Regions from separate parts of the Micromonospora yangpuensis genome, predicted to be linked through region 3. Evidence: predicted binding sites of a transcription regulator. Region 3 holds the regulator's gene; each other region holds the start of a gene.
What was found. The regulator HrcA, encoded in region 3, represses chaperone genes, less so after heat shock. The targets are predictions, from matches to a motif close to GGTTNGCACNCTCNNNNNGAGNGTGCNAACC.
Positions count from the first base shown of each region.

Region 1: groES (co-chaperone GroES) is a predicted target of HrcA. The motif match lies at 2,618-2,648, and genes of this name have one in related genera.
Region 2: groL (chaperonin GroEL) is a predicted target of HrcA. The motif match lies at 2,133-2,163, and genes of this name have one in related genera.

Region 1 covers NZ_FMIA01000002.1:5,625,558-5,631,552, reverse strand. The annotation lists gene GA0070617_RS25310 (sugar ABC transporter substrate-binding protein) at 1-9, opposite strand, end outside; gene ybaK (Cys-tRNA(Pro) deacylase) at 428-901, opposite strand; gene GA0070617_RS25300 (THUMP-like domain-containing protein) at 1,158-2,441, opposite strand; gene groES (co-chaperone GroES) at 2,782-3,096, shown strand; gene groL (chaperonin GroEL) at 3,167-4,813, shown strand; gene GA0070617_RS25285 (molybdopterin-dependent oxidoreductase) at 5,388-5,995, shown strand, end outside.
Region 2 covers NZ_FMIA01000002.1:5,954,521-5,960,515, forward strand. The annotation lists gene GA0070617_RS26865 (S8 family serine peptidase) at 1-189, shown strand, start outside; gene groL (chaperonin GroEL) at 317-1,939, opposite strand; gene GA0070617_RS26875 (hypothetical protein) at 2,279-3,031, opposite strand; gene GA0070617_RS26880 (cold-shock protein) at 4,104-4,307, opposite strand; gene GA0070617_RS26885 (GNAT family N-acetyltransferase) at 4,533-5,129, shown strand; gene paaN (phenylacetic acid degradation protein PaaN) at 5,431-5,995, opposite strand, start outside.
Region 3 covers NZ_FMIA01000002.1:5,084,299-5,090,293, reverse strand. The annotation lists gene GA0070617_RS22920 (enoyl-CoA hydratase-related protein) at 1-553, opposite strand, end outside; gene hemW (radical SAM family heme chaperone HemW) at 572-1,795, shown strand; gene GA0070617_RS22910 (DUF4870 domain-containing protein) at 1,834-2,523, opposite strand; gene hrcA (heat-inducible transcriptional repressor HrcA) at 2,743-3,765, shown strand; gene dnaJ (molecular chaperone DnaJ) at 3,822-4,961, shown strand; gene GA0070617_RS22895 (16S rRNA (uracil(1498)-N(3))-methyltransferase) at 4,962-5,696, shown strand; gene ppk2 (polyphosphate kinase 2) at 5,927-5,995, opposite strand, start outside.

The DNA of each region.
Region 1 (5,995 bases), 540 kb from region 3:
TCTGCGCATCTGCGGGGTTCCTTTCGGGGGTGGGGTTGCCGGGTGTGGTTTGTTGTGTCCGGCAACGTATTTCGCGTCACACGTCACGCACAAGACCGCCGAGGTCATGAATTTGTTGGCGGCGGTAACAATTCAGCAACGCCACCGCCGTGCCCCGGAAACCACCCAGCTAACCGGGTCGCTCCCGGCGTCGCGGCGCCCTGCTCAGGCCCCCGACCGGGCCGGCCGGAGCGTGGGGGCCATGCCGTGGGGCGCTGGCGGCCTTGGCTGCGGTCAGCTGAGCGGGGTGTAGATGGCTGCCGGGCGGGGCGTTGCCGGCTGCCTGGCTGCCGGGCGGGGCGCTGGCGGCTGCCCGGCTGCCCGGCGGGGCGTTGGTGGCCCTGGACGACGGTCAGCCGGGCGGGGCGATGGTGGCCCTGGGCGACGGTCAGCCGAGCGGGGCGATGGTGGCCCCGGTGAGGGCGACCAGGTCGGCGGGGGCGAGTTCGAGTTGCAGCCCGCGCCGGCCGGCACTGACGTAGACCGTGTCGAAGGTCAGCGCGGAGGAGTCCACCACCGTGGGCAGCTGCCTGCGTTGGCCGAGCGGACTGATCCCGCCACGCACGTAACCGGTGGCCCGCTCGGCGACCGTACGCTCGGCCAGCCCGGCCCGCTTGCCGCCCACCGCCGCCGCGAGGGCCTTGAGGCTCAGCTCGCCGGTGACCGGTACGACCGCCACCACCAGCGCGCCGTCGACCTCGGTGACCAGGGTCTTGAACAGGCGCTCCGGTGGCACCCCGAGGGCCCGCGCGACCACCGCGCCGTAGTTCGGCGCATCCGGCGCGACCCGGTACGCGTGGGTGCGGTGAGCGATCCGCCGCCGGGTCAGCAGCGCCGTCGCCGGGGTGCCCTGTCCCGCCATGCCCGACAGGCTAGACCGGTGGACCTGCCGCCGCTCGCCGATTCCGCCTCGATCGACCCGCCCGGCGGGTGGCGCGCCCGGCGGGTGGCGTGGCCGGTTGATCCACTCGGTTGGGGCGATATGGCGGGGTCAGCCGGGCCCGGATACCGCCATGTCGTCCCAACCGAGTGGATCAAAGCCGGGGGTGCGCCATCCCGGGAGTGATGGGAAGGGCAGCATGGATGTCATCCCGGCGCGATCAACCCTGGGTCGCCGGTCAGGTCACTGGGCGGCACAACAGGGTGGTCGGGGCACCTGCCACCCGGGTCAACACCAGGCTCGCCGGCTGGTCCCCGGTGAGCCGCAGATCGCGGCGGAGCTGCTCCGGCTCCAACGCGGAACCACGCTTCAGGATCTCCACCCGGCCGACCCGTCGCTCCCGCAGCAGCGCACGCAGCCGTTTCAACGAGAACGGCAGCACGTCGGTCACCTCCAGGCAGCGGGCGAACGGGGTCACCGTGGCGGTGTCGGCGTACAGGTAGGCGATGCTCGGGTCAGCCAGCGTGGCATCCAGTTCGGCGCCGAGTTCGGCGACCAGGTGGGCGCGGACCACCGCCGGGTCCGGGTCGTAGAGGAACCGCCGTACCGGCCCGACCGCCGCCTCCGCCATGCCGCTACCGCCCAACTGGTGCACCGTCTGCCGCGCGGCCTCGCCCCCGCCGTGCTGCCGCGCGGCCTCGCGCTCGCTGGGGTGAGAAGGGTGCCCTTCTCGACCGTATGCGTTAACAGGGGGCCCTTCCTTACCCAGCAGGGTGGCGCGGCGGGGGAGGTGGGCCAGCGGGCCACACCAGAGGGCGGCCTCGACCAGGTCGCCGTCGACGCTCACCCACTCCGCCTCCGCGTCGGCCGGGATCAGCGCGTGGTCGAGGCCGGGGGCCACCTTGACCACCGTGTTCGGCACCCGGTGCGCCAGACCGGTGACGAAGTCCCAGGGCGGCGAGTAGGAGTTCGGGTCGAAGATCCGTCGGCCGGTGCCGGCCCGCCGACGGGCCGGGTCGCAGAAGACCGCGTCCACCCCGGACACGTCGAAGGCGGTGGCGTCGCCGCAGGTCACGGTGAACAGGTCGGCCAGCCCGGCGGCCTCGGCGTTGGCGGCGGCCAGCGCGGCGGTGAGCGGGTCGGCCTCCACGCCGTACACCCGGATGCCGGCACGGGCGGCGGCGAGCGCGTCGGCACCGAGGCCGCACCCCAGATCGGCCAGGGTGTCCACCCCGACGGCCCGTAACCGTTCGGCCCGTCGTCGGGCGACTACCGACCGGGTGGCCTGCTCCAGACCGGCCCGGGTGAAGAACATCCCGGCGGCGACCGGGCCGAACTTGCCGACCGCCCGGCGGCGCAGCTCCGCCTGGGTCAGCGCGGCGGCGGCCAACCCGGCGGGTACGCCGGTGGCCCGCAGCGCACCCGCCGCGCGCAGCGGGTCACCGCCGGCCAGTCGCGCGGCCGTGGCCAGTGCCGCCGACCCCTCGGGGGTACGCAGCGCGGCGAGCTGTTCCAGATCCACCCGGCCATTGTCGCGGGCTGTCCCATGACCGCCGAGCCGGCCGTCGCCGATTCCCACCGTTGCCGGGCCCGGTCCTCGGATCTCCGCAGCGGGTGGCCGGCGGGGGAACAGTGGCGGACACGACCGTGGCGGATTGGCACTCTCCTTGACGGAGTGCTAGCCGAGGAATAACCTGCGATTAGCACTCTCGCCATGAGGGTGCCAGCTCCCGGGCCTTCCCGGCACGGGTGCTCACGCCAGGCGGACCGGCACCCGCGACGACGGTCCCGCCCGGTGGCATGAGGCAGATTGACGCTGGTCGGATTCTCGACCGGCTACGAAACCAATACCCCAGGAGGGTATGCCCGTGACTACCGCGACCAAGGTTGCGATCAAGCCGCTCGAGGACCGCATCGTGGTCCAGGCGAACGAGGCCGAGACCACGACGGCGTCCGGCATCGTGATCCCCGACACCGCCAAGGAGAAGCCCCAGGAGGGCGTCGTCCGGGCCGTCGGCCCGGGCCGGGTCGACGACAGCGGCAACCGGATCCCGGTTGACGTGCAGGTCGGCGACACCGTCCTCTACTCCAAGTACGGCGGCACCGAGGTCAAGTACGCCGGCGAGGAGTACCTGGTGCTCTCCGCCCGCGACGTCCTCGCGGTCATCGAGAAGTAACCAACCGAATCAGTGTCGCTGCCCCGGTCCGGCTCGCCGGGCCGGGGCAGCACGCTTCGAAGGGACATTCATGGCGAAGATCCTGAGCTTCTCGGACGACGCCCGACACCTGCTGGAGCACGGTGTCAACGCCCTCGCTGACGCGGTCAAGGTCACTCTCGGCCCGCGCGGGCGCAACGTCGTCCTGGACAAGAAATTCGGTGCGCCGACGATCACCAACGATGGTGTGACCATCGCCAAGGAGATCGAGCTCACCAACCCGTACGAGAACCTGGGCGCGCAGCTGGTCAAGGAGGTGGCGACCAAGACCAACGACGTCGCCGGCGACGGGACCACCACCGCGACCGTGCTGGCGCAGGCGATGATCCGCGAGGGTCTGCGCAACGTGACCGCCGGGGCCAACCCGATCGGGCTCAAGCGTGGCGTCGACGCTGCCGCCCAGAAGGTCTCCGAGGCGCTGCTGGAGCGTGCCGTGGAGGTCGACGACAAGAAGTCGATCGCGCACGTCGCGACCATCTCCGCGCAGGACTCCACCATCGGTGAGCTGATCGCCGAGGCGATGGAGCGGGTCGGCCGCGACGGTGTCATCACCGTCGAGGAGGGCTCCGCCCTGCACACCGAGCTGGACGTCACCGAGGGGCTCCAGTTCGACAAGGGCTTCATCTCGCCCAACTTCGTCACCGACGCGGAGTCGCAGGAGTCCGTCCTGGAGGACGCGTACATCCTGATCACCACGCAGAAGATCTCCGCGATCGAGGAGCTGCTGCCGCTGCTGGAGAAGGTCCTCTCCGACAGCAAGCCGCTGCTGATCATCGCCGAGGACGTCGACGGGCAGGCGCTCTCCACCCTGGTGGTCAACGCCATCCGCAAGACCGTCAAGGTCTGCGCGGTCAAGGCCCCCGGGTTCGGCGACCGCCGCAAGGCGATGCTCCAGGACCTGGCGATCGCCACCGGTGCCGAGCTGGTCGCCCCCGAGCTGGGCTACAAGCTGGACCAGGTCGGCCTGGAGGCGCTCGGCTCCGCCCGGCGCATCGTGGTCGACAAGGAGACCACCACCATCGTCGATGGTGGCGGCCAGTCCAGCGAGGTCAGCGACCGGGTCGCCCAGATCCGCAAGGAGATCGAGGCCTCGGACTCCGACTGGGACCGGGAGAAGCTGGGCGAGCGGCTGGCGAAGCTCTCCGGCGGTATCGCGGTCATCAAGGTGGGTGCGGCGACCGAGGTCGAGATGAAGGAGCGCAAGCACCGCATCGAGGACGCCATCGCCGCGACCAAGGCCGCGGTCGAGGAGGGTACGGTGCCCGGCGGCGGTGCCGCGCTCGCGCAGATCCTGCCGGTGCTCGACGACGACCTCGGCTTCACCGGTGACGAGAAGGTCGGTGTCTCGATCGTGCGCAAGTCGCTGGTCGAGCCGCTGCGCTGGATCGCGCAGAACGCCGGCCAGGACGGTTACGTCGTGGTGCAGAAGGTCGTCGGCGAGAAGTGGGGCCAGGGTCTCGACGCCGCCAACGGCTCCTACGTCGACCTGGCCAAGTCCGGCATCATCGACCCGGTGAAGGTGACCCGCAACGCGGTGACCAACGCCGCCTCGATCGCCGGGCTGCTGCTGACCACCGAGAGCCTGGTCGTGGAGAAGCCGGAGAAGGCCGAGCCGGCCGCCGCCGGTGGCCACGGCCACTCGCACGGCCACGGCCACCAGCACGGCCCCGGCTTCTGATCCACCCGCACCCCGGCACCCAACACCCGCCGCAGGTGCAAGGAAGGGCCCCTTCTTAACGCTCATCCGGTTAGGAAGGGGCCCTTCCTTGCACCGCGGGCGGGCGGTGCAAAGATCTTGGAAGCAAAGTGCCCCTCCAGCGGCCGGCTTCTTCCAGGTCACTCTTGTTGCGCAGAGACCCCATAAGCGTAAAAAAAGGGGCAAATCAGTGCAGAACCGCTCTATTGCCCGGCCACCCCACCGACGCACGTACCCTCGTCACCGCCCGAAGCGGGCCCCGAGGTGAATCTTGGACACTTACCGTCCAAATAGAACGGTAAGTGTCCAAGATCTCCAAGCCGGTCGGGTACGGAGACAGCAACGCGCCTCAGCCGCGAAACGACGGCGGGGGTCGGGGCGTTCGACGGATCAGGGCGGCTCTCACCGGGCCGGGTCGCCGCTGCCTGGTCCAGCTCTCGGATGGGCCAGAATCTGGTCGGTTGCGGACCAGGGGCGCGGTGACCGGGGCGAGCGGGTCATCACCGGCCGTTCCGGGGAGTCGACGCTCGGCGGAGTGTGGGTCAGACTCGGTCGGGTGACTGTCATCTCCCGCGGGTACGCGGCCCTGGCCGGGATCACCGCCGCCGTCGTGGCGATCGGCTCGGCGGAACTGGTGGCGGTGGTCACCGGTCCCCGGTCGGCTCCGCTGGTCGCGGTCGGGGGCCTGGTGGTGGACCACGTCCCTGAGCCGGCGAAACAGTTCGGCATCGCGCTCTTCGGCACGTACGACAAGATCGCTCTGTTGGTGGGGACGGCGCTGTTGCTCGGCGTCTTCGCCGCGCTGATCGGGGTGTTGGCGGTCCGGTGGTTGGTGGCCGGCCTCGCCGGCATCGGGGTGTTCGCCGCCCTCGGCGTGGGCGCGGCGGTGGCCCGGGCCGGTGCGGGCCCGGCCGACGCGCTGCCGTCGTTGCTCGGCGGCGGGCTCGGCGCGCTGGCGCTCTGGCTGCTGATCGCCGGCCCGCTGCAACCCGACCCCTGGCCCTGGTCCCCACCGGCGACAGCACCCCCACCGGCGACAGCACCTCCACCTGCGGCGACATCGTCACCGACGGCGACACCTCCACCGGCGATGACCTCGTCACCGGCGACAGCACCCCCACCGGACGCGGCGACCCCGGCCGCCCCGGCGGGAATGTCGGTGGA
Region 2 (5,995 bases), 870 kb from region 3:
GTGGCGCTGATGTGGTCGGCCAACCCGGACCTGGTCGGCGACGTCGACCGGACCCGGCAGCTGCTGCGGGACACCGCGACCCCGGCCCGGCCCGACCCCGACCAACCGGCCGGCGGGTGCCCGGGTGCGGACCGCGCCGGTGCCGGCGTGGTCGACGCCTACGCCGCCGTCCAGGCCGCCCGGGGCTGACCCGGCTGAGCTGTGCGGCTGGCCCGGGCTGGGGCTGCCCGGCTGCGGGCGACGGTGTGGGGGCTGGACAGCGGAAGGGGCGGGCCGCTGACGCGGCCCGCCCCTTCCGGCGTTCGTGGAGCTGGACTCAGAAGTCCATCTCCCCGCCACCCGGAGCAGCCGGGGCGGCCGGGTTCTTCTCCGGCTTGTCCGCCACGACGGCCTCGGTGGTGAGGAAGAGCGCCGCGATCGACGAGGCGTTCTGCAGCGCCGACCGGGTCACCTTGGCCGGGTCGATGATGCCCGCGGCCAGCAGGTCGACGTACTCGCCGCTGGCGGCGTTGAGGCCGTGCCCGGCGTCCAGGTTGCGGACGCGCTCGACGACCACGCCACCCTCCAGACCGGCGTTCACGGCGATCTGCCGCAGCGGGGCGTCCAGCGCGATCTTGACGATCTGCGCACCGGTCGCCTCGTCACCGGCCAGGTCCAGCTTGTCGAAGGCGGTCTTGCCGGCCTGCACCAGCGCGACGCCACCACCCGGGACGATGCCCTCCTCGACGGCGGCCTTCGCGTTGCGAACGGCGTCCTCGATGCGGTGCTTGCGCTCCTTCAGCTCGACCTCGGTGGCCGCGCCGACCTTGATCACCGCAACGCCACCGGCCAGCTTGGCCAGCCGCTCCTGCAGCTTCTCCCGGTCGTAGTCCGAGTCGCTCTTGTCGATCTCGGCCCGGATCTGGTTCACCCGGCCCTGGATCTGGTCGGCGTCACCGGCACCGTCGACGATGGTGGTCTCGTCCTTGGTCACCACGACCTTGCGGGCGCGGCCCAGCATCTCGATGCCGGCGGCGTCGAGCTTGAGGCCGACCTCCTCGCTGATGACCTGGCCACCGGTGAGGATGGCGATGTCGGTCAGCATGGCCTTGCGGCGGTCACCGAAGCCCGGCGCCTTGACGGCGACCGACTTGAAGGTGCCCCGGACCTTGTTGACCACCAGGGTGGCCAGGGCCTCGCCCTCCAGGTCCTCGGCGATGATCAGCAGCGGCTTGCCCGACTGCATAACCTTCTCCAGGATCGGGAGCAGGTCCTTCACCGACGAGATCTTGCTGTTCGCGATCAGGATGTACGGGTCGTCGAAGACGGCCTCCATACGCTCCGGGTCGGTCATGAAGTAGGCCGAGATGTAGCCCTTGTCGAAGCGCATGCCCTCGGTGAGCTCAAGCTCAAGCCCGAAGGTGTTGCTCTCCTCGACGGTGATGACGCCTTCCTTGCCGACCTTGTCCATCGCCTCGGCGATGATCTCGCCGACGCTGCTGTCACCAGCGGAGATGGAGGCGGTGGAGGCGATCTGCTCCTTGGTCTCGACGTCCTTGGCGAGCTTGGACAGCTCCTCCGAGACGCTGGAGACCGCGGCCTCGATGCCCCGCTTCAGGGCCATCGGGTTGGCGCCGGCGGCCACGTTGCGCAGGCCCTCACGGACCAGGGCCTGGGCCAGGACGGTCGCCGTCGTCGTGCCGTCGCCGGCCACGTCGTCGGTCTTCTTGGCGACCTCCTTGACCAGCTCAGCGCCGATCTTCTCGTACGGGTCCTCGAGCTCGATCTCCTTGGCGATGCTCACACCATCGTTGGTGATGGTGGGGGCACCCCACTTCTTCTCGAGCACGACGTTGCGGCCCTTCGGGCCGAGCGTCACCTTCACGGCGTCGGCGAGCTGGTTCATGCCCCGCTCGAGGCCGCGGCGCGCCTCTTCGTCGAACGCGATCATCTTGGCCATACGGCGTTGTCCTCCTGGACACTCACGGGCCACCCGAGTGTGAGTCCCGGATGGGCCGCCTGGTGTACGCACCTTGGGACGTCGCCGTCGAGTGACAGCGACATCCTTCGGCCGGGCCGGATAGCCCGCGACGACCGGCCATGTGCCGCGTGCCGTCTCCAACGGCGTACGACCGTGGCCCTACCGCCCCGACCATTGGCACTCACCGTACGCGAGTGCCAATGACTTGTTTAGCACTCTCCCCTGCCGAGTGCAAGCACGATGCCGCCGATCAGACCGGATCCGGGCCCTCGCCCAGCCGGACTTCAGGCGCTTGACCTGCGCGGATTCCGCTCCTGGTCAGCCGAGTTCGGCTGCCAGTCGGGCGCTGTTCACCGGCGCCTCGTGGATCCGTTGCTCGGCGTAGGTCACCACCAGCCCGACCAACTGGATGAGGTGGGCCGGCAGACTCAGCAGCGCGGAAAGGGAGACCACCACGATCGCGCCCACGGTCAGCTGCGGGGAGGTCATCGGGTCGTCCCCGAACGGCAGCATGCCCACCGACTCCAGCAGGTCGAGAAGCACGGCGATGCCGAAGACCACGGCCCCCAGCAGTGCCACCCGCCCGAGCATCATGCCGAACCGGTCGTGGAACATCCGGAAGGACCGCCCGATCGGGTTGCTCCGCTCGAACAGGTAGACCGGCCCGGCCAGGCTCAACGCGGCGGCCAGATAGATCCCGGGCAGAATGCAGAAGCAGACTCCCACCAGGATCAGCAGACCCAGCACCAGGGTCCAGCCCCACAGCCCCAACGCCCGGCGCAGGCCGTAGCGCAGGGCCGTGGCGAAGTCCACCGGTTCGCCGGCCGCCTGCCGGGCGATCACCCAGCTACCGGCCGCCCAGCCGATGCTCTGCACCAGACCCACCAGCACGGTGGCGGCCAGCAGGGTGATGCCGAAGACCACCATGTCCCGGGTGAACCCGTCGGGCAGCACCGGCAACGCACCGGGCGCCGGCTCCTCGATCCCGAACGTCGGGTCGAGCAGCAGCGTCACCACCGAGATGATCAACGTCGGCAGCACCTGGGTGAGCAGCGTCAGGGGCAGCAACACCGGCCAGCCCCGGCGTACCGCGCCGACGCACCGGGAGAACCAGCCACCCAGGCCCGCGCCGGGCGGGTTGACAAGCAGATCCCGCGGGTCCCACCCACCGGGCTGCCCGGGCCCGGCATAGGCCTGCCCGGGGTAGGGCTGACCCGGGTACGGCTGACCCGGATAGGGCTGCCCGGGATACGGCTGACCCGGGTAAGGGTGCCCGGGATACGACTGACCCGGGTAAGGGTGCCCCGGGTACGCCTGCCCGGGGTAGGACTGCCCGGGGTGGGACTGCCCGGGGTGGGACTGACCCGGGTACGGCTGGCCGGGGTGTTGCTGCCCGGGATACGGCTGGCCGGGGTGTGCTGGCGGGTTGCCCCCGTACGGTGGTTGGCCGGCGGGGGAACCGGCACCGGGCGGCGTACCGGGTGGGTAGCCCCCGGCCGGCGGGACCACGTGGGCCGGGGGGCCCGGTACGGGCGGCTCCGGACTGGACTGCCCCGCCCCCGACGGTCCGTGCGCCATCGCCCCCGGACCGAGCTGGCCCGGCCCACCAGTCCTCGACCCGGCCTGACCCGGGCCTGCCGCCCCTGCCCCGGCCTGGCCCGACGCTGCCGCCTCCGGCTGGCCCGACGCGCCCGCTCCAGGCCCGGCCGGCGCACCCGCGCCGGGCTGACCCGACCCCTGCGGGCCCGGGACGGAACCGTCCGCCCCGGAACCGGATCGATCCAGCCCGCCAGGGTCCGCACCGGCCTGTCCCGGCGCATCCAGACGCGAGCCGGACCGGCCCGGCGCACCCGGGTCGGGGTCGGGCGCGGAGGGGTCCGAGCCCGGCCAGACCGCAGTCGGATCCAACGGAGGCCGCGGAATCGAACTGTCCGGCGACTCGGACGACTGCGGCCCCGGCGACCCCGGCACGGCGGCACGCCCCGGCTCGAAGTGCTCCGGTCGCGATCGGTCGGTCATGGGGCCTCCTCAGCAACGACGGCTGGATCGGCTCATGATCCTCCACAACGCGCGCAACAACCGCATCACCGGTGTGGTGGAATCACCGCCCCCGATGGCCGAGGGCGGTGTCGGAGTGAGGCGGTCAGGCGACGACCCGTACCCGCTCGGCCTGGGGCCCCTTCTGCCCCTGGGCGATCTCGAACTCCACCCGCTGGCCATCGTCCAACGCCTTGTAGCCGTCCATCTCGATGGCGGAGAAGTGAACGAAGACGTCCTGTCCGCCGTCGACGGCGATGAAGCCGTAGCCCTTTTCGGCGTTGAACCACTTCACGGTGCCCTGTGCCACGGTGCACTTCCTCACTCTGCGCGGCGCTCCACAACCTCGCGGACGCCGGGCACGGCCGAGCGTCCGGATCGCCCCCTTTTCGATCGATGCGAACCGACGAAATCTGGCGATCGAAATCGCACGGTACACGAACCATCACGCTGGCGCACGACCGCAAAAGGTGCAAATCACTACGATCACCGACCCGACCCGCATCGGTGTGCATCGTTGCGGTATAGATCCCAGATGACCACCTTCCCGGCCGCCACCGGCACCCGTGAAGCCACCGTCCGCCGGGTACGGCCCGAGGACGCGGCCCGGATGCGGGCATTGCGGTTGGAGATGCTCGCCGACTCGCCCCTGGCCTTCCTGGAGACCCTCGCCGAGGCGGCTGCCCGATCACACACCGAGTACGCCGAGCGGGTCGAGTACTGCTCGACCGGCAGCGAGTGGGCCCAGTTCGTCGCCGATCCCACGCCACCCCGGGCCCCTCGGCCCGCTGGTGCGCCGACCGGAAACCGGACCGGGAACCGGCTCGTCGGGAACCGGCTCGTCGGGCACGCCGGCGGGACCGCACTGCCGGACGAGCCCGAGGTGACGGTGATCTACGCCGTCTACGTCACCCCGGCCTGGCGGGGCAGCGGACTGCTCGCGCAACTGGTGGACCGGGTGGCGGACTGGTCACGGGCGTGTGGCCGGCCGGACCTGATGCTGGAGGTGGTCGTGGGCAACGACCGGGCGCTCCGGGCCTACCAACGGCTGGGCTTCACCGACACCGGCGTACGGGTGCCCCACCCGAAGATCCCGGCCCTGACCGAGCTGCAACTCCGCCGCCCCGCCTGAGGTGTAAGGAAGGGCCCCCTATTAACGCTTCCGGTAGAGAGGGTGCCCCTTCTCACCACCCTTGCCGCCAGCCCGGGTGCCAGCGCGACACCCCTTGATCGACCCATGGTGCCGGGTGCCTGGTACGCCGGTAGCACCACGTCGCCGATCGTCCCGGACCCGCATCGCTTCCGAGCGATGCCGTGTTCCCTGCCGTCGTTGCCAAGCCCGCACCGTCCACCTGCCACGAATCCGGCAGGTGGACGGTGAGAAGGGCACCCCTCTATACCGGAAGCGTTAATAGGGGGCCCTTCCTTACACCTCAGGTGGGGCGGCGGGACTGGACGATGCGGAAGCGGTTGGCCACGTACGCGCCGTCGGTGAGCGCGGCGTTGGCCGCCGGGTTGGCGCCGCTGCCGTGGAAGTCGGAGAACGCCGCCGACTGGTTGACGAAGACGCCGCCGGTCAGGTTGCCGGACAGGTGTACCCCGACGTCGACCGCGACCGCCTCGGCGGCGTCGAGGACCGCCTCGTCGGTGGAGTAGACCGCCGCGGTCAGCGCGCCCTTCTCGCCGACGGTGGTGCGCAGGATCTCCAGGCTGTGCGTGGTCGAGTCGGTGGCGATGACGAACGAGATCGGCCCGAACCACTCCCGCCCGTACGTGCCGGTGTCCTCGGCGGTGAGCTTGACGATGGTGGGCGTCCGGACCACCGCGTCCGGGAAGGCGGGGTGCTCGACGGTCCGCGAGGCCAGCACGGTCTCGCCGACCCCGGTCACCTCGGTGAGGCGTTCCAGTACCCCGTCGTTGACGATCGCCCCGGTCAGCTCGACCCCCCGGGCCGGATCAGCGGTGATCTTGCCGACCGCCGCGGCGATCCCGGCGGCC
Region 3 (5,995 bases):
CGGCCGGCACGGCGGTGGTGACCAGGCCGACCTGCGCGGCCCGCCGGCCGTCGAAGGTGTCCCCGGTCAGGTACAGCTCGGCGGCGGCCCGGGGGTGCAGGCGGGGCAGGACGGTCGCCGAGATCACCGCCGGGATCACCCCGATCCGGACCTCGGTGAAGGCGAACGTGGCCTCCTCGGCGCAGATCGCCAGGTCGGCCGCGGCGATCAGCCCCAGCCCGCCGGCCCGCGCCGGTCCGGCGACCCGGGCCACCACCGGCTTGGGGCACGCCCAGACGGCCGCGAGCACGTCACCGAGCATGCCGGCGGGCACCGTCCCGCTGGCATACGCCGCGGCGGTCTCCTTCAGGTCCGCCCCGGAGCAGAAGACCGGGCCGGTGTGGTCGAGCACGACCACCCGGACGGTGTCGTCGGCGACCGCGGCGGCCAGCCCGGCCAGCAGTTCGGTCATCAGTCCGGTGGAGAGCGCGTTGCGGTTGGCCGGGCTGTCCAGGGTGAGTGTGGTCACCCCGTGGGCCGTGGCCACCCGCACCAGCGCGTCGGAGGAGGTCATCCAGGCACACTAGTGGCCATGCCCGGCGTCCTTCCAGAAGGCGAGACCGTCCCGGTCGACGGTTCGCTGCCCGCCTCCGCCACCGCTGCCGTCGGCAGGCGTGGGTTCGGGGTGTACGTGCACGTGCCGTTCTGCGCCAGTCGGTGTGGTTACTGCGACTTCAACACGTACACCGCCGCCGAGCTGGGGGGCGGGGCGAGCCGGGAGAGCTACGCCGACACCGTGCTGGCCGAGTTGGCCTTGGCCGCCCGGGTGCTCGGCGACCGCCCGCCGCCCCGGGTGGAGACGGTCTTCGTCGGCGGTGGCACCCCGACCCTGCTGCCCGCCGACGACCTGGCCCGGATCCTGGACGCGATCGACCGCACCTGGGGGTTGGCCGCCGACGCCGAGGTGAGCACCGAGGCGAACCCTGAGTCGGTCACCCCCGCGTCGCTGAAGACCCTGCGGGCGGCCGGGTACACCCGGATCTCGCTCGGCATGCAGTCGGCCGCGCCGGGGGTGCTGGCCGTGCTGGAGCGCGGGCACCGCGCCGGCCGGGCCACCGCCGCCGCACTGGAGGCCCGCGACGCCGGTTTCGACCACGTCAACCTGGACCTGATCTACGGTACGCCGGGGGAGCGCGCCGAGGACTTCGCCGCCAGCCTGGACCAGGTCGTCGCGGCGGGGGTGGACCACGTCAGCGCGTACGCCCTGATCATCGAGGACGGCACCCGGCTGGCCGCCCGGATGCGGCGGGGCGAGCTGCCGTACCCCTCCGACGACGTGGCGGCGGACCGTTACCTGGCCGCCGAGGCCGCCCTCGACGCGGCCGGTTTCTCCTGGTACGAGGTCTCCAACTGGGCCCGGACGCCGGCCGCCCGGTGCCGGCACAACCTGCTGTACTGGACCGGCGGCGACTGGTGGGGCCTGGGCCCGGGGGCGCACAGCCACGTCGGCGGGGTGCGCTGGTGGAACGTCAAACACCCCACCGCGTACGCGGCCCGGCTGGCCCGGGGGCACTCACCGGGCCAGGCCCGGGAGGTGCTCACCGCCACCGAGGCGCACATGGAGGACGTGATGCTCCGGCTCCGGCTGGCCGACGGGCTGCCCCTGTCGGTGCTCGACGAGCCGGGGCGGGCCGGCGCCGAGCGGGCCCGGACGGCCGGCCTGCTCGACGGGGCACGGTACGCCGACGGTCGGGCGGTGCTCACCCTGCGTGGCCGCCTGCTCGCCGACGCCGTGGTCCGCGACCTACTGCCCTGAGCACACCCGGCGGTCCGGCCGCGGTGAATCCGCCCGGCCTACTTGATGAAGCGGGACGTCATCGGGTAGCGGTAGAGGACGCCCTCGCCGGCCTTGACCCCGGCGACGATGCCGAAGATCAGCGGCACCAGCGCGACCAGCATCGGCACGAAGAACAGCACCCCGCAGGTGACGAAGGCCAGTACGAAGCTGAGCGCGAGCGCGATCACCCAGGTGAGCTGGAAGTTCAGCGCGGCCACGGCGTGTGCCCGGACGGCCGGCGACTGCCCCTTGGCCGAGTACGCGATCAGTGGGGCGACCCAACCCAGCAGCCCACCGCCGACGACCACCCCGAGCGCCCCGCCGAAGTGGGCGATGAGCGCCCAGTTCTTCTCCTCGGAGCTGGGGTAGCCGGCCGGTGGCCCACCGTAGCCGCCGCCGGTCGGGTACCCGACGCCCGGCGGGGGATTCCCACCCGGTGGGGGATAGTTGCCCGGCGGAGGGTTGCCGCCGGGCGGCGGGTAGCCCCCGGTGCCCGGGAACGGTGGCGGGTAGCCACCGGAGGTGGGCTGCTCCGGCGGGGGGTATCCACCGGGTGGGGGGTAGTCGCCCGGCCCTGACGTCCCGGACAGTGGAGCGGTGGGTGGTTCGTAGCCGAAGGGGTCGGCGGGGGGATGCATCGGGGCGGTCGGATCGGACCGCTGAGGGTCGGGGTCGCCCGATCCCGGTGGGCGAGGTGGTTCAGTCATGAAGCTCACGGTAGGTGCAGCCGGCAAGGGGGCACCGGAGCGACACAGGTGACGGGGCGCACCGGGCTCCGGCGCGGTACCGATCATCGCGTCGCCGCGGGCACCCGACGTAGACTGGCACTCGCTACAGTCGAGTGCCAGGAGGTGCGGCCGGCCCGCACCCGACGGCGCGGCCGCGCGGCCCGCGAGCCGGGTCGACGCGCGACAGGAGGTGGGAGCATGGGTCTCGACGACCGCAAACTCGCCGTGCTGCGCGCGATCGTCGAGGACTACGTAGCCACCCAGGAGCCGGTCGGCAGTCGGGCCCTGGTCGAGCGGCACCAGCTCGGTGTCTCCCCGGCGACCGTCCGCAACGACATGGCGGTGCTGGAGGAGGAGGGCTACATCCGGCAGCCGCACACCAGCGCCGGCCGGGTGCCCACCGACCGCGGCTACCGGCTCTTCGTCGACCGGCTGTCCCGGGTCAAGCCGCTCAGCCCCGCCGAACGACGGGCCATCGAGCGGTTCCTGCTCGGCGCGGTCGACCTCGACGACGTGGTGCACCGCACGGTGCGGCTGCTGGCCCAGCTCACCCGCCAGGTGGCCGTGGTGCAGTACCCGAGCCTCGCCCGTTCCTCGGTCCGTCACCTGGAGCTGGTGCCGATCTCCACCACCCGGCTGATGCTGGTCATGATCGCCGACACCGGCCGGGTCGAGCAGCGGCTGGTCGAGCTGCCCGCGCCGATCCCCGCCGACGACGTCACCGACCTGCGTCGCCTGCTCAACGAGAAGCTCGGCGGTACCCGGCTCTCCGAGACCCCGCCGCTGGTGCAGGCGCTGGTCGAGGAGGCCTCGCCGCAGCTGCGCCCGGCCATGACCACGCTCTCCACCGTGCTGCTGGAGACGCTTGTCGAGCGGCACGAGGAGCGGCTGGCGCTGGCCGGCACCGCCAACCTGACCCGGGGCGGCCTGCTCGACTTCCAGGGGTCGCTACGGCCGATCCTGGAGGCGCTGGAGGAGGAGGTCGTCCTGCTCAAGCTGATCGGCGAGGCCGAGCCGAGCACCACCCGGGTGCTGATCGGCGACGAGAACGAGGTCGACAACCTGCGCGCCGCCTCGGTGGTCAGCACCGGCTACGGGCCGGGCACGACCATCGTTGGTGGGTTGGGGGTGCTGGGGCCGACCCGGATGGACTACCCCGGCACCATCGCCACGGTCCGGGCCGTGGCACGCTACGTGGGCGAGCTGCTGGCCCAGAACTGACCAGTCGGGCCGACGATCGGCGCAGAGCGAGACGAAACATGAGGACACGGGACGCAGTGGCCAGGGACTACTACGGCATTCTCGGGGTTGACCGGGAAGCCTCCGATGACGAGATCAAGCGCGCCTACCGCAAGTTGGCGCGGCGGTTCCACCCGGACGTGAATCCGGACCCGGAGGCCCAGGAGAAGTTCAAGGACATCAACGCCGCGTACGAGGTCCTGTCGGACGACCGGAAACGGCAGATCGTCGACCTGGGCGGCGACCCGCTGGCACCCGGCGGCGGCGCGGGTGGCCCGGGCGGGCCCGGCGCCGGCCCGTTCGCCGGCTTCCAGGACATCATGGACGCGTTCTTCGGCGGGGCCGCCGGTGGCGCCCGGGGTCCGCGCCCGCGGACCCGACCCGGCGCGGACGCCATCCTGCGCTTGGAACTCGACCTGCAGGAGACCGCCTTCGGCGTCGAGGCGCCGATCAACGTCGACACGGCCGTGCTCTGCACCACCTGCTCCGGCGCGGGCACCGCCGCCGGCACCCACCTGGCCACCTGCGAGACGTGCGGTGGCCGGGGCGAGGTGCAGTCGGTGCAACGCACCTTCCTCGGCCAGGTGGTCTCCGCCCGCCCCTGCACGGTCTGCCAGGGCTACGGCACCACGATCCCGCACCCCTGCCCGACCTGCGCCGGCGACGGACGGGTCCGCACCCGCCGCTCGCTGACCGTCAAGATCCCGGCCGGGGTCGAGGACGGCATGCGGATCCGGCTGGCCCAGCAGGGCGAGGTCGGCCCGGGTGGCGGCACCCCCGGAGACCTCTACGTCGAGATCCACGAGCGGCCGCACGACGTCTACTCCCGCAAGGGCGACGACCTGCACTGCCGGGTCACGGTGCCGATGACCGCCGCCGCCCTGGGCACCCGGCTGACCATCAAGACCCTGGACAGCGAGGAGACCGTCGACGTCAAGGCCGGCACCCAGCCGGGCAGCACCCTGCGGCTGCGCGCCCGTGGGGTGCCACACCTGCGCGGCACCGGCCGGGGCGACCTCTACGTCCACCTCGACGTGCGGACGCCCACCAAGCTCGACGCCGACCAGGAGCGGATGCTGCGCGACTTCGCCAAGACCCGGGGCGAGGAGGTCGCCGAGCTGACCAAGCAGGGTGGCTTCTTCTCCCGGATGCGGGACGCCTTCAACGGGCACGCCTGAGTGTCCGCGCCGCTCTTCCTGGTCGACGCCCTGCCCACCGGTGACACCCTGACCCTCGACGGGCCGGAGGGCCACCACGCCGCCACCGTGCAACGCCTGCGGGCCGGCCAGGAACTGCTGCTCGCCGACGGCCGAGGCGGCACCGCCGACGCCGTGGTCACCACCGTCGGCCGGGGCAGCCTCACCGCCGATATCACCTCCCGGGGGTACGTCGACGCGCCGGTACCCCGCCTCGTGGTGGTGCAGGGCATCGCCAAGGGCGACCGGGGTGAACTGGCCGTGCAGGCGATGACCGAGGTCGGGGTGGACGAGATCGTGCCCTGGGCGGCGTCCCGCTCGGTGGTGCAGTGGCGGGGTGAACGGGGCGTACGGGCCCGGCAGAAGTGGGCGGCGACCGCCCGGGAGGCCGCCAAACAGGCCCGCCGGGCCTGGCTGCCGGTGGTGGCCGGAGCACCCGACGAGTCCACCCCGACGGTGGCCCGCCGGCTGGCCGGCGCCGCCGCCGCGTTCGTCCTGCACGAGGGCGCCGACGAACGGCTGAGCACCGCCGAGTTGCCCACGACCGGCGAGATCGTGCTGGTGGTGGGCCCGGAGGGTGGGGTGGCCGAGACGGAACTGACCACCTTCACCGCCGCCGGTGCCCGGCCGGTCCGGCTGGGCCCGACGGTGCTGCGTACCTCCACCGCCGGGGTCGCCGCCCTCGCCCTGCTCTCCACCCGCCTAACCCGCTGGTAGCCGGGTAAGGAAGGGCCCCCTGTTAACGCTTTCGGTATAGCAGGGTTCCCCTCTCACCGCCCGAGCCGGAAGCTGCCTTCTCGCCGCCCGGCACGGGAGAGTCCCCGGACGGGGGAGGCTGCCGGGACGGGAGAGGGCGGCTGCCGGCACGTGGGGGAGGCCGCCGGGACGTGGGGGAGGCTGCCGGGGCGGGGGAGGGTGGCTGCCGGGACGAGAGAGATCCCGCGCCGTCAGAGCCGGGGGAAGACCTGCACCGGGTGGTCGTCCGGGCGCAGGTCCAGGCCGGCCGGGCCGACGAT